DNA from 3 places in the Mesorhizobium sp. M0802 genome. Region 3 is predicted to be linked to each of the others. Evidence: predicted binding sites of a transcription regulator. Region 3 holds the regulator's gene; each other region holds the start of a gene.

Region 1 (4,280 bases), on a different contig from region 3:
AGCAGAAGCGCCGTTCGCGGTGATCTGCGAGAGCTTGCCCTTTTTTACCAGCACTGGCTTGGAATAGGTCTTCCTCATTTTCCACTCTCCACGTCGGGCACCCAAAGCCCTGTTCCCGGCCAGACGGCACGAGGCGTCGGATAATCGGCTGCTAGACGGCGACCGGCCCGGAGCCGTTACCATTATCGGCTGTAACCTGCGAGAGCTTGCTTTTCTTGACCAGCACCAGCTTCGAATAGGTCTTCTTCATGCCGCATCTCCAGTGTCAGGCGAGGCCGCCAGATCAGGCGACAGTCCGACTCAACGACTTCACTCGATCGGGCCGGAACCCGCTCCATTGGCGAGCGCCGTAACCTGCGAAAGCTTGCCTTTTTTGACCAGAACAGGCTTCGAATAGGTTTTCTTCATAGTGAATCCTCCAAGCTTACGCGATAATGCCAGACGGATCGGCACTGTCAACCTTCGCGGCCTCGCTGTCCCATCCCGGTTTTTCTTGGCGCCGATGCGCTAACTGCAAGTCCACCTTCATCGACAAAGCGTTGTTCTTGGGCGTGCATGGCGTGGCCGGGTTGCGGTGCGAAAAATGTCCGAAACTGCGGCGGGTCTGGCCTGGTTGGTCGGCCTGCTCAAACAGAGCGGCAATGCAGCGCGGAGGGGTCCAGCCTAAACATTGGCCTTGCCGTCGCGCCGCACTCACAGTTCCTTCTCCGCCAGTTCGCGGAAGGCGTCGGGAACCGAGCGCCGGGCTTCCAGCGCCACGGCGCCATAGCCGACAGCCTCTCTGCCAAAGCGCTGGCGGATCTTGTCGATGGCGCGGTCGGCGCCAAAGCGCGCCAGGCCTTGCCTGCTGCCGGGCCGCTGCTTTTCATCGGCAAGCCCGAGCGGCAGCTCCAACTGCAGCTCGGCACTTTCTTCCAGCTGCGACACCGAGATCGCCAGCAGCGAGATGGTCTTCTCCCGAGGGTTGGCGGCCAGCACGCCGCGCACCAGCTCCCCGGCGATTTCGGCCAGCATCGCGGTTGCCGAAATCGGCTGATCGAGCGTCAGCGAGCGTGTGACAGCGTGCAGATCGGCGAAACGCACGCGCACCGTCACCGTGCGCCCGGGCCGTGATTTCGCCCTGAGCCGGCTTGCGACCCGGTCTGCCAGATGCAGCAGCACGGGTCCGAAGATACGCGCCTCGGCCGGCCGTCTGCCAAGCGCCGACTGCGCGCCGGCGGAATGCGACCGCCTGTGGGTTTCGAGCTTTCGCGGGTCGCGGTTCCATGCCAGCGACGCCAGCTTTTCGCCGGCGGCGGGCCCGAGTAACCTTCGCAGCGCCCCGCTATGCGTCTTTGCCAACTGGCCGATGGTCTCGATGCCGATCTCGGCCAGCCGCGCTCTGGTCGCCGGGCCGACGCCCCACATCAGCCCGACCGGCAGATCATGCAGGAAGGCAAGTTCGGTGTCCGGATCGACCACCACCAGGCCGTCGGGCTTGGCCACCTGCGAGGCGATCTTGGCCAGATGCTTGGTGCGCGCCACGCCGATCGAGATCGGCAGGCCGAGCTCTGCCCGGACGCGCCGACGCACCGTGGCGGCGATCTCGGCCGGCGGCCCGAACAGATGCGTGCAGCCGGCGACGTCGGCAAAGGCTTCATCGATGGAAATCCGCTCGACCAGCGGCGTGAAATCGTCGAGCACCTTGATGGCGGCGTCGCCCAGCCGCTGATAGTCGGCGAAATGGCCGCCGACGAAAATCAGTCCGGGGCAAAGCTCGCGCGCACTTCGTCCGGGCATGCCGCCGCGCACGCCGAAAACCCTGGCTTCGTAGGAGGCGGCAAGCACGACGCCGCCGCCGACGGCGATCGGCTTGCCCCTGAGCGCCGGGTCGAGCAACTGCTCGACCGAGGCGTAGAAGGCGTCGAGATCCGCATGCAGGATGGTGGGCTCCATCCCGACCGTTCCCTTTGCGGCGTTGCAGCATTAGCCGCGTCTGTTGTGAGAGGCGTTTTTGCCGAACAAATAGAGAACAAACAGGGCCTATTGTCAAGCGAAGCGGTTGTCGCCGGCCGGCCCGTTCCAGGTCGGGCTGTCGAGTGCTCCGCCTGGGCATCGGACCTGCGGAACATTGTCTCTCGCCTCGGCGTTCATATCCGCGACGGGACGCTGTTTTTGTGGAGGCCGGTATGGGCCAGTTCGAGATGATCGACCTCGTCAGCGTCATTGACGCCTGCACGAGCGATCGCGTTGCCGGGCACTGCGTGTCAATGGCCAGGGCGGTGGAGGAGTTGCGAGTGCTGACCGGTGATTTCGTATCGCCGGACGAGACGGTGGCCAACGCGCTGTCGGCAGTGGCGCTGGGGCGCGGCTGCGCGGTGGTGTTCGACGAGCGAGCGGGCGCCGACATCTTGCTGACGCCGTAGCGCGGCGGCGCCGGGTTGTGGCAGCCAGAAAAGTCGAACAGCGTGCAAAAAGCTGTGCAGGCATGGCCCCATAACCGGGGCGTGGAAAAGTTCTGCGCGTGGGTGTATTCTCCAGGTCGCAAGCGGTCGAAGACCGCATAGGGGGAGAAATGACATGCCGAGGGTTTCAGAACTCTTTTTCAAAACTGCCATCTTGTTCCTGATGTTGGGGATTGCGGCCGGCCTGCAGATGGCGATCTCGGGTGACCACGCCGCTTTTCCGGCGCACGCGCATATCAATCTGCTCGGTTGGGTGACGAGCGCCATCTTCGGCGGCTACTACGCGCTCAATCCGCAAAAGGCGGCGCGTCGCATCGCCATGATCCACTACGGGCTCTACACTCTCGGCTTGGTGATCATGCTGCCGGCGCTGTATGTGATGCTGCAGGGAAACCCGGCGCTTGAACCGATCGTCGCCGGCGGCTCGCTCATCGTCGCCGCTGCCGTTCTGGTTTTTGCTTTCGTGGTGTTTTCGCCCGAAACGGCGCGCTCGGTGTCCGGCGTGGTGCCGGCTTCTCGCTGACTGTTCGCGCAGCGATCAAGTCCGACCCGCGTTCGCGACCCGCGACGCGGGTTGGCCAGCCCGATGGACAGCCGCTGGTTTGCGGTGTCTACCGCCGCGTGGGCGCTTAACATACCCGAGTCCCACCACGTATTATTTCGTGACTATTTGGCGCCGGAACCTTCCCAGATATCGCGCGTTGCGGCGACTGTATTCGCGCTGCCTTATATATAGACAGCCTTGAGTACGTCCACAGCATGGGTTGGGGGAGGAGCAGGCCACCATGTCGAACAGAGAAATCGGAACGTCGGCCTCACTGGGCCGACGCATCGCCGATCTGAAAGCCAGGATGCGAGACGCCAGCGTTACTGAACACGAGATGCAGACCTTCCAGAAGGTCGCAGCCATCATGGGAGGTGTCGAAGGCTCCCTACGCCTCGACGCCGACGACCTGATCGCGGCGTCCTTCGTCACCGAGGCGCTCGGCGATCCCGGGTCGAATTGAAGGTCAGAGCCCGTCGGCACTCAAGTGCCGGCGGTCGATGGCCCGGTTCGCAGCGCCGCGATGCCGGAGCGTGTCTGCACCGCCCGCGGCGGGGATTTCTTGCGCACTTTGAAGATTTCAGGCGAGCGGCCTCGACGGCGCTTGAAATATTGGGCTTCGCGTTCGTGCTTCTCGGCTGCTTCTCGGCTGTCGAAGGTGCCGAGATTGTCGCCGTCCAGCCCTTGACCACAAGGGCTAAGCCAAACCGCCAAGGCGCCTTAAACGAAGGATCCGGCCAGCCGGATCCTTCGAAATATCGCGATGCTCCGGCATCGCCTTCAGCTCATCCTTGGTCCAACTGGTGACGGCGTGGACGTCCCGGGAAACCTCTCGGAAGTCCGCGGTCGCTGCCTTACACGTCGTCGAACGGGCCGCCGCGCCTCGCCAGATCGTGACCAATGGCGGCTTCCTCGGCGTCGTCGGGCAAGGCATCGTCACTGTCCTGGTAGGGGTTGTCGTCATCCTCCTCGGGCAATTCGCCTTCCTTCTCGACACCGGTGGTGTCCGGCAGGCTTTCCTCATCTGCTCCGTCGGGCAGGACCGTTGCGCCACGCAGCGCATCCCAATCCTGCCGACCCGGCGTCGGCGCTTCCACCTCGTCATTGGCGATCCTGTCGCGGGCATCGTTTTTGCTCGGTGGCGCCTCGACCTCGTCATTGGGTTTTCTGTTTCGTTCTTCCATGATTGCCTCCTCCGGGCGGCTTTGCGTGGAGAAGGTGGAACTCACTTCCGGCTGTCAGGTTCCGGCAACCACTCCATCTCCGTGGAACCAATTGCCGCCAGTCTGCTT
Region 2 (4,280 bases), on a different contig from region 3:
TGTAGGAGGCCGAAGCGTCGATCGAGGACACTTCCGGCGCGATGTCGAGGCTCACCAGCCCGTCCTTGAGAACCGTCGGCGTGAAGTCGAGGCTGACGCCGTATTTCTTGTAGCTGACGGAAATCTTGCCATTGTCCTCGGAGACCGGGATCGGGAACTCGCCGCCGGCGAGGAAGCTTGCCGTCTGGCCCGAGCGGGCGATCAGGTTCGGCTCGGCCAGCCGCCTGGCGAGACCACGTTCCTCCAGCGCCTTGATGGCGACGTCGATCGACAGGCCGTTGGACAGCAGCCGGCCGATGATCTCGCCATTGCCGGCTCCCGGCACCGTGCCAGGATCGAGGGTGACGTCGCGCCCGCCAATGCCGTAAGCGAAATTGGCGCTGTATTTGGCGCCGAGATCCTGTCCGGCCTGGCGATTGATCTCGACGAAGCGGACGTTGAGCTGAACCTGCTGCGAGGACGAGATGTTGACCGAATTGATCACTTCCTCATTGCCGGAGAAGCGGCTGGCGATCTTGCTTGCCTTCTCGGCGGCGACCGCGTCATCGGCCTCGCCCGACAGCACGACGCGGCCATTGGCCGAGCCGACCTTGATCTTGGCGTCCGGCACGCTGGCGCGAATGGTGCTGGCCAGCTGGTCGGTGTCCAGCGTCACCTCGATATCTACGGTGCCGACCAGCTGCTTGTTCTCGTCGAACAGCGCGATGCCGGTGGTGCCGAGATTGTTGCCCAGCACATAGAAGGATTTGTCGGTCAGCGGATTGACGTTGGCGATCTCCGGATCGCCGATCACGATCTGGTAGAAGGCGGCATTGGTCATGACCGTCTTCGGCTTGCCCTTGGCCACCTTGATCGACGCATTCGTTGTCGACGAGACATGGACGATATCGTTGTCGGCCTTGGCTGGCGCGCTGAGGCCGAGCATTACGGCCGCGGCAAGGCAAGCCCCCACCGCAAGCGCCCGCATTGGGCGCAGCCCTTTCGTCGTCTGAAATGCATGAAGTCCCGACATCTGTCCCGTCCCTCGCCCGGTCCCCACCGGCAGTTATTGCTGGTCCCGCGCAGGAACCTGGTATTCTTCGACCTGCGTGCCGCGCGTCACGATGATCGTCTTGAATTTCGGCTTCTCAGGCTCCTTGGTCGCGGCAGTGAACAGCGCGCCGGCAGCGGCCTGGACGCCGGAGGCGACCGATCCGCCGAAGGACGAGATGGTGGTGACGCCGTCCTTGGCGGCCCCTCCGTCTGCGGCCGAGCGGAGCGACAGCGACAAGGTGCCGACGGTGCGGGCAAGCGCCACTTTCTGCGCGCCTTCGGTCGTCACCTCGATGGTGACGGAATTGGCGATCTGCGGTGTGGTCTGGCGCTCGTCGGCGCCCTGCCCCACCGTCAGCACCTTGGCGTCGGAGACGACAATCTCGGAGGTAACGGTCGATCCGGCAGCGCCCTGCGCGTTCTTGGCCACTTCCTGGATTTCGCCCGCATCGCGTGTCAGCACCACGTCGACCCGGTCGCCCGGCATGACGAAGCCGCCGACACCGGCGATCTCGTCGGTGCGGATTGTCACCGCCCGCATGCCGGGCGTCATCATGTTGGATAGCGTCGCGCGGCCGTTCGGCCCCGACAATTTGCTGATCAGCACCGGCTCGTTGATCTCGATCGGCGACAATACCACGCGGCTGCCTTCGGCGAGCAATGCATTGACTGTGGTGAATGCGCCCTGCGGCACCGAATCCTCGGACCATGGGATTTCGCTGAGCTGCGCCCGGTCAAGCTCCATGCCGTAACGCAGCGGCGCGTTGGCCACCACGATGGTCTTGAAGACGACCTTGGGGACGGCGGGCGCCGGGATCGACGCCGTTTTCTCTTCGGCATCGGCCTTGGCCTGGCTTTTCACCCAGAAATCCGCGGCAAAGATTGAAATCGCGCCGAAGACGGCAGCGATGCCAATCATCGTTATGGCCTTGCCCCTCACAACCAACCCCTGACATTCGTGGTCTTTTGTTTTGTTGAGGCGACGCTAGGCCGCTTTGTTAAAGATTCAGGAATCGCGCCCGCTCCGCACGGACCTATTTCCGCCAGCTTGGTTATCGAAAGGTTTTAGGATAAGAAGGGTTTAATCCCCGAACGTAACAGGAACTTCCGTCGCTTGGCGCCGAAAAGCGTGGCAGTATCGACGGGTGATTCGCGGCACCGGATTCTATGGTAGGCATGGACGACAACAACGATCTTTTCGGCAATCTGGAAAAGCAGCCCCAACCGGCTCGGACACCTTCGCGCCCGGCCGACCCGCTGGTGCAGGCCACGAAGCGTCCTGCCGCGACCAAGGACGGCAGCGAGGGCTATAGCGCCGCCGACATCGAGGTGCTGGAGGGGCTGGAGCCGGTGCGGCGCCGTCCCGGCATGTATATTGGCGGCACCGACGACAAGGCGATGCACCATCTGTTTGCCGAGGTCATCGATAATTCGATGGACGAGGCGGTCGCCGGCCATGCTACCTTCATCGATGTCGAGCTGTCGGCCGACGGGTTTCTGACCGTTACCGACAATGGCCGCGGCATTCCGGTCGATCCGCATCCGAAATTCAAGAAGCCGGCGCTCGAAGTCATCATGACGACGCTGCATTCGGGCGGCAAGTTCGATAGCAAGGTCTATGAGACCTCCGGCGGTCTGCACGGTGTTGGCGTCTCGGTCGTAAATGCGCTGTCGGACCATCTCGAAGTCGAAGTCGCGCGCGGTCGCCAGCTTTACCGCCAAAGGTTCTCGCGCGGCGTTCCGGTGAGCGGGCTGGAGCAGCTCGGCGAAGTGCACAACCGGCGCGGCACCAAAATCCGCTTCCATCCCGACGAGCAGATTTTCGGCAAGGGCGCCGCCTTCGAGCCGGCGCGGCTCTATCGCATGACCCGCTCGAAAGCCTATCTGTTCGGCGGCGTCGAGATCCGCTGGAGCTGCGACCCATCGCTGATCAAGGAAAAGGACCAGACGCCCGCCAAGGCGGAGTTCCATTTCCCCGGCGGCTTGAAGGACTATCTCAAGGCATCGCTTGGCGACGACTTCCAGGTGACCCGCGAGATCTTCGCCGGCAAGAGCGAAAAACAGGGCGGCCACGGCTCGCTGGAATGGGCGGTGACCTGGTTCGGCGGTGACGGCTTCGTCAACTCCTACTGCAACACAATCCCGACCGGCGAAGGCGGCACGCATGAGGCCGGCTTTCGCAATGTGCTGACGCGCGGGCTTCGGGCCTATGCCGACCTGGTCGGCAACAAGCGCGCCTCGATCGTCACCTCCGAAGACGTGATGATCTCGGCGGCAGGCATGCTGTCGGTGTTTATTCGCGAGCCGGAATTCGTCGGCCAGACCAAGGACAGGCTGGCAACGATCGAAGCCATTCGCATTGTCGAGACCGCCATCCGCGATCCCTTCGACCACTGGCTGGCCGACAATCCGCAGGAAGCCTCCAAGCTGCTGGAATGGGTGATTGCGCGCGCCGACGAGCGGGTGCGCCGGCGCCAGGAAAAGGAAGTGTCGCGCAAGAGCGCGGTGCGCAAGCTGCGCCTTCCCGGCAAGCTCGCCGACTGCACGCAGAATGCCGCCGCGGGCGCCGAACTGTTCATCGTCGAAGGCGACTCGGCCGGCGGCTCGGCCAAGCAGGCGCGCGACCGCGCCAGCCAGGCGGTGCTGCCGCTGCGCGGAAAAATCCTCAACGTCGCCAGCGCCGGCAACGACAAGCTAGCCGCCAACCAGCAGATTTCGGACCTGATTCAGGCGCTCGGCTGCGGCACGCGCTCGAAATACCGCGACGAGGATTTGCGCTACGACCGCGTGATCATCATGACCGACGCCGACGTCGACGGCGCTCACATAGCCTCGCTGCTGATCACCTTCTTCTACCAGGAAATGCCGAACCTGGTGAATGGCGGCCATCTCTATCTGGCGGTGCCGCCGCTCTATTCGATCCGGCAAGGCGGCAAGGTTGCCTATGCCAGGGACGATGCGCACAAGGACGAGCTGTTGCGCACCGAATTCACCGGCCGCGCCAAAGTCGAGATCGGCCGTTTCAAGGGCTTGGGCGAAATGATGGCCGCGCAGTTGAAGGAAACCACCATGGACCCGAGGAAGCGCACGCTGCTCAGGGTCGATGTCATCGACGCCGTGGCGGCAACCAAGGATGCTGTCGACGCGCTGATGGGCACCAAGCCGGAAGCCCGCTTCCGCTTCATCCAGGAACGCGCCGAATTCGCCGCAACGGAAGTGCTGGATATCTGAGCGCCGGCCGACTCTTC
Region 3 (4,280 bases):
GGCTGCCGTCGCGAGGACTTTCCAGTTCAAGCCCGTAGGCGCCGCATCTGGCTTCGACGAGCTGGATAAACAGGTCGGTCAGCGCGATGCTTTTTCTGCGCACCGCCGCCATATCGACGTCGTTCCAGATATCGAGCGCGCCCTTGAGCGCCCGCATCGACAGCACCGGCTGCGTTCCGCACAGGAAGCGGCGAATGCCGCTGCCGACGGCAAAGCCCTGCTCGAAGGCAAAGGGCCGCGCATGGCCCCACCAGCCGCTGAGCGGCTGGTGGGCATCGTCATGGTGGCGCTCGGCCGCGTAGATGAAGGCTGGCGAGCCCGGGCCGCCATTGAGGTATTTGTAGGTGCAGCCGACGGCGAAATCGGCATTGGCACGGTCAAGTTCGACCGGCAAGGCGCCGGCCGTGTGGCAGAGATCCCAGATGATCAGCGCGCCGGCGTCATGTGCCTTGCGCGTCAGCGCCGCCATGTCGCGCAACTGGCCGGATTTGTAGTTGACGTGGTTGACCAGGATGACGGCAACGCTGTCGTCGATCAGCTCCTCGATTGCGGCCGCGTCGACGCCCTCCAGCCGCAGCCGCGTTCCCGGCCGGGTCGAGGCGACGCCTTCGGCCATGTAGAGGTCGGTCGGGAAACTGTCGCCCTCGGCAACGATGACCGACCGATCCGGCCGCATGCCGAGCGCTGCGTGCAGCAGCTTGTAGATGTTGATCGAGGTTGTGTCGCAGACCACCGTCTGCCCATCAGCCGCGCCGATCAGTCGCCCGAGCTGATCTCCGAGTTCCACCGGCATGTTGAACCAGCCGGCGGTGTTCCAGGCGCGAATGAGGTCGTGCGCCCATTCCTGCGTGGCGGCCTGCTGCAGTTCGCTGAAGACGACCGCTGACGCGGCGCCCAGGGAATTGCCGTCGAGATAAATCACGCCTTGCGGCAAGACAAAGCGTTCGCGCATGGAGCGCAGCGGATCGGCGGCATCCATTGCTTCGATTGTAGCGAGATCGGGTGTCGTGCTCATGATCCGGCGCCCCTCCATGGACAAACGCGCGCGGCGGAGCCTGCCGCCCAAACATGCCGGCGATCTTGAGTGGTCGCCCTTGAACTGTCAAACATTATATATAATTCACCCATTGAAAGGCTTTGATATATAATGATCCGCCGAGCGTTTATGTCTGATGGATCACGATGCTGGATGACGAGCAGACCTCGAAGACGGAAGCGGCCTATCGCCTGCTCAGGCGCGATATTCTTGCGACCCGGCTGGCGCCTGCCGCGCCGTTGAAGCTGAGCACGCTGCGCAACACCTACGGCATCGGCTGGACGCCGTTGCGCGAGGCGCTGTCGCGGCTGGAGGCGGAACGGCTTGTGACCGCCATCAGCAACCGCGGGTTTGCGGTCGCTCCCGTCTCTCGGGCGGAGCTCGAGGATTTGGCGCGTGCGCGGCTGGTGGTCGAACTGCCCCTGCTGGTGGAATCGATCGAGGAGGGCGACCGTGAGTGGGAAGACGCGGTCGTTGCCGCCCACTATCGTCTCTCACGGTGCGGGTCTGTTCTCGACGATCCATCGGATGATGCGGTCGACGCGTGGTACGAAAAACACGATGCCTTCCATGCGGCGCTGCTCAGTGCCGCGACATCCAGCTGGCTGCTGCGCTTCAATGCGACGATTTCCGACCAATTGCATCGCCATCACCGCTTTCTGGGTCTGGCCCCGACGCTGCGCGCCGCCGCCGGCCGCACGGATGGCCACCGGAAGGCCGTGGCGGCCCTGCGCGACGCCGTGGCGATCGAACACCATACCGCCCTGATGGAAGCGGCCCTCGATCGCGACGTCGAACGTGCGAAAACTCTGATGACCGCTCACATCGGCTACACGCTGCAGGTCTATGCCCAGAGTGAACCCGGCGCGGATGCTGCGCAGCCCCGTCCGAAAAGGAAGCGGCGATCGTAGCCGACGACGCAGGGCACTTTGTCTTCGTTTCACCCCGTTGCCGGCCAACGACTACGAGCGCCGCTCGCGGTGCCGAACGTCACGCTGAACAAAACGTCAACACATTCATTAAACTTTAAAAGGTTGCGGAACACAACTGGAACAGATAGTGTTTGTTCTGGGTTTGTTTTTTCTGATTCTGGTTTCAGAACCCCTGGGGGCCGCGATGCTGACGCGCAAACAACATGAGCTTCTGATGTTCATCCATGAACGCCTGAAGGAGAGCGGAATCCCGCCGTCCTTCGATGAGATGAAGGAAGCGCTTGACCTCGCCTCCAAGTCCGGCATCCACCGCCTGATCACGGCGCTTGAGGAGCGCGGTTTCATTCGCCGGCTGCCGAACCGGGCGCGCGCGCTGGAAGTGCTGCGGCTGCCCGACTCGATCGCACCAGGCCTCAATGCGGCGAGGAAGTTTTCGCCGAGCGTCATTCAGGGCAGTCTTGGTCAAACCGGCCAAGGGCAAGGCGGCCAAGGACAAGGCGCGATGGGCCAAGGCGGTATCGGTCGCCAGATCAAGCCGGGCTCGCCGTCGCGTTCGATGTCGGCCGGCAATGACGACGCCGTTTCGGCGGTGTCGATCCCGGTGATGGGACGCATTGCTGCCGGTGTGCCGATCGACGCCATCCAGCATCAGACCCATTCGATCTCGGTGCCGCCCGACATGATCATGGGCGGTGAACACTACGCGCTCGAGGTCAAGGGCGATTCGATGATCGAGGCCGGCATTTTCGATGGCGACACGGTCATCATCCGCAATGCCGACACAGCCAGCCCCGGCGAGATCGTGGTGGCGTTGGTCGACGATGAGGAAGCGACCCTGAAACGCTTCCGCCGCAAGGGCGCCTCGATCGCCCTGGAAGCCGCCAACCCGGCCTACGAGACCCGCATTTTTGGACCGGACAGGGTGAAGGTGCAGGGCAAGCTTGTCGGATTGATCCGGCGCTACTGAGCCGGCTTGGGTTTGTACTTTTCACGCTGGTTGTAAGGCGGCAGGCCGCGCGCTTCGCGGGAGAAGCGGCGTTGCTCGTGCCAGGGGCGATACGGCTTGTCGACGGCGAAGCGGATGGTTGGCGCTGCAGCTGCCGATTGCGGATCGAAGAAGACGGCGGCGCTGCCGTCGCGGGCCAGCTGTTTCTTCGTCACGACCAGCACCAGCGGGTCGCGGCACGGATTGTAAGCGGTGGCGTCATCGATGACGATCAGGCTCGCGAAGGCACAGGCCGGCCGCGCCGTCTTGCGGTCTTTCGCAAGCGCTACAATGGCTCCGGAAGGGTGCCGGGCGATACAGAGATCGCCGGTGCAATAGAAGGGCGAGCCGGGCGGCAGATCGAGCGGATCGAGATCGAACCGCGTATCTGTTGCCTCGAAAATCTCAGGTGGGATAATGGTTTCGGCCCGCAGCGCCCGTTTCCAATTGTCCGTGGTGAATTCGTTGGAGCGTTCGCGGTTGAGGGCGAGTTCGCCGCCACCGATCGGCATGGCCACCAGATGCGCATCCTCGGATATGAGCACGTCGGGCGTAAGCACCTGCGGCACCGTCAACAGGCCGGCCAGCGCGAAAGGCACGGCCGCCAACCTGAGCCAGGTGGTGGCCATGGTGGCGATGACGAGGGCGACCGCCACCAACAGCACCGAGCGAATGGAGATCAGCCCGACGGCGTCGACCGGCGAGCGCTCGGAAATCCAGGCCGATATAGCGATCATCGCCATCAGACCCTTGCCCATCACATAGAGGAACGGCCCGTCGGCGCCGAACGGCATCGCCAGTGCGCTGAGCACGGCAAAGGGCATGACGATCAACGAAACAATCGGCATCACGGCCAGATTGGCGATCAGGCTGAGCGGCGACACACGCTGAAAATGCCAGATGGCGAACAGCAAGGTTGCACTGCCGGCGATGATCGAGGTCATGGCGAGGCCGCCCATGGCCAGCGCGAATTTTCGCGACAGGAAGCCGACGAAGGAGCGCTTTGCCGGCGGCGTTCTCACCTTGTCGGCGCGGTAATCGGCCCAGCCGGCATAGGCGCCGACAAGGGCGGCGGTGGCGGCAAACGACATCTGGAAGCTGGGACCGACCACCTCGTGCGGCGACACCAGGATGACGGCAATGGCGGAGATCGCCAGATTGCGCATGGTGAGTGCGGCGCGATCAAACAGCACGGCGACAAGCATGACCGCCAGCATGATGAAGCTGCGCTCGGCGGCAACCACGACGCCTGAAATGACGAGATAGGCGGCGATGGAGACGAGTGCTGCCACTGCTGCATATTTCTTGACTGGGCGGCGCGAAGAGA

Evidence for each region. Region 3 encodes LexA, which represses DNA repair genes until DNA is damaged. Its sites were predicted from a motif close to TGTTCNNNNTGTGTTCNG; they were not measured.
Region 1: the regulator LexA is predicted to act here: its motif matches at 1,997-2,014, upstream of dinB (DNA polymerase IV).
Region 2: the regulator LexA is predicted to act here: its motif matches at 2,121-2,138, upstream of parE (DNA topoisomerase IV subunit B).

The regions. Positions count from the first base shown of each region.
Region 1 is NZ_JAMYOY010000014.1:141,422-145,701, forward strand. Features, by position in the region: gene NKI10_RS20110 (hypothetical protein) at 1-78, opposite strand, end outside; gene NKI10_RS20115 (putative RiPP precursor) at 152-250, opposite strand; gene NKI10_RS20120 (hypothetical protein) at 310-408, opposite strand; gene dinB (DNA polymerase IV) at 694-1,935, opposite strand; gene NKI10_RS20130 (hypothetical protein) at 2,169-2,405, shown strand; gene NKI10_RS20135 (heme-copper oxidase family protein) at 2,560-2,967, shown strand; gene NKI10_RS20140 (hypothetical protein) at 3,230-3,451, shown strand; gene NKI10_RS20145 (hypothetical protein) at 3,472-3,702, opposite strand; gene NKI10_RS20150 (hypothetical protein) at 3,843-4,172, opposite strand.
Region 2 is NZ_JAMYOY010000015.1:6,760-11,039, reverse strand. Features, by position in the region: gene NKI10_RS20395 (type II and III secretion system protein family protein) at 1-967, opposite strand, end outside; gene cpaB (Flp pilus assembly protein CpaB) at 1,046-1,951, opposite strand; gene parE (DNA topoisomerase IV subunit B) at 2,209-4,263, shown strand.
Region 3 is NZ_JAMYOY010000005.1:252,580-256,859, reverse strand. Features, by position in the region: gene kynU (kynureninase) at 1-1,015, opposite strand, end outside; gene NKI10_RS11020 (GntR family transcriptional regulator) at 1,183-1,947, shown strand; gene lexA (transcriptional repressor LexA) at 2,153-2,935, shown strand; gene NKI10_RS11010 (ComEC/Rec2 family competence protein) at 2,929-4,280, opposite strand, start outside.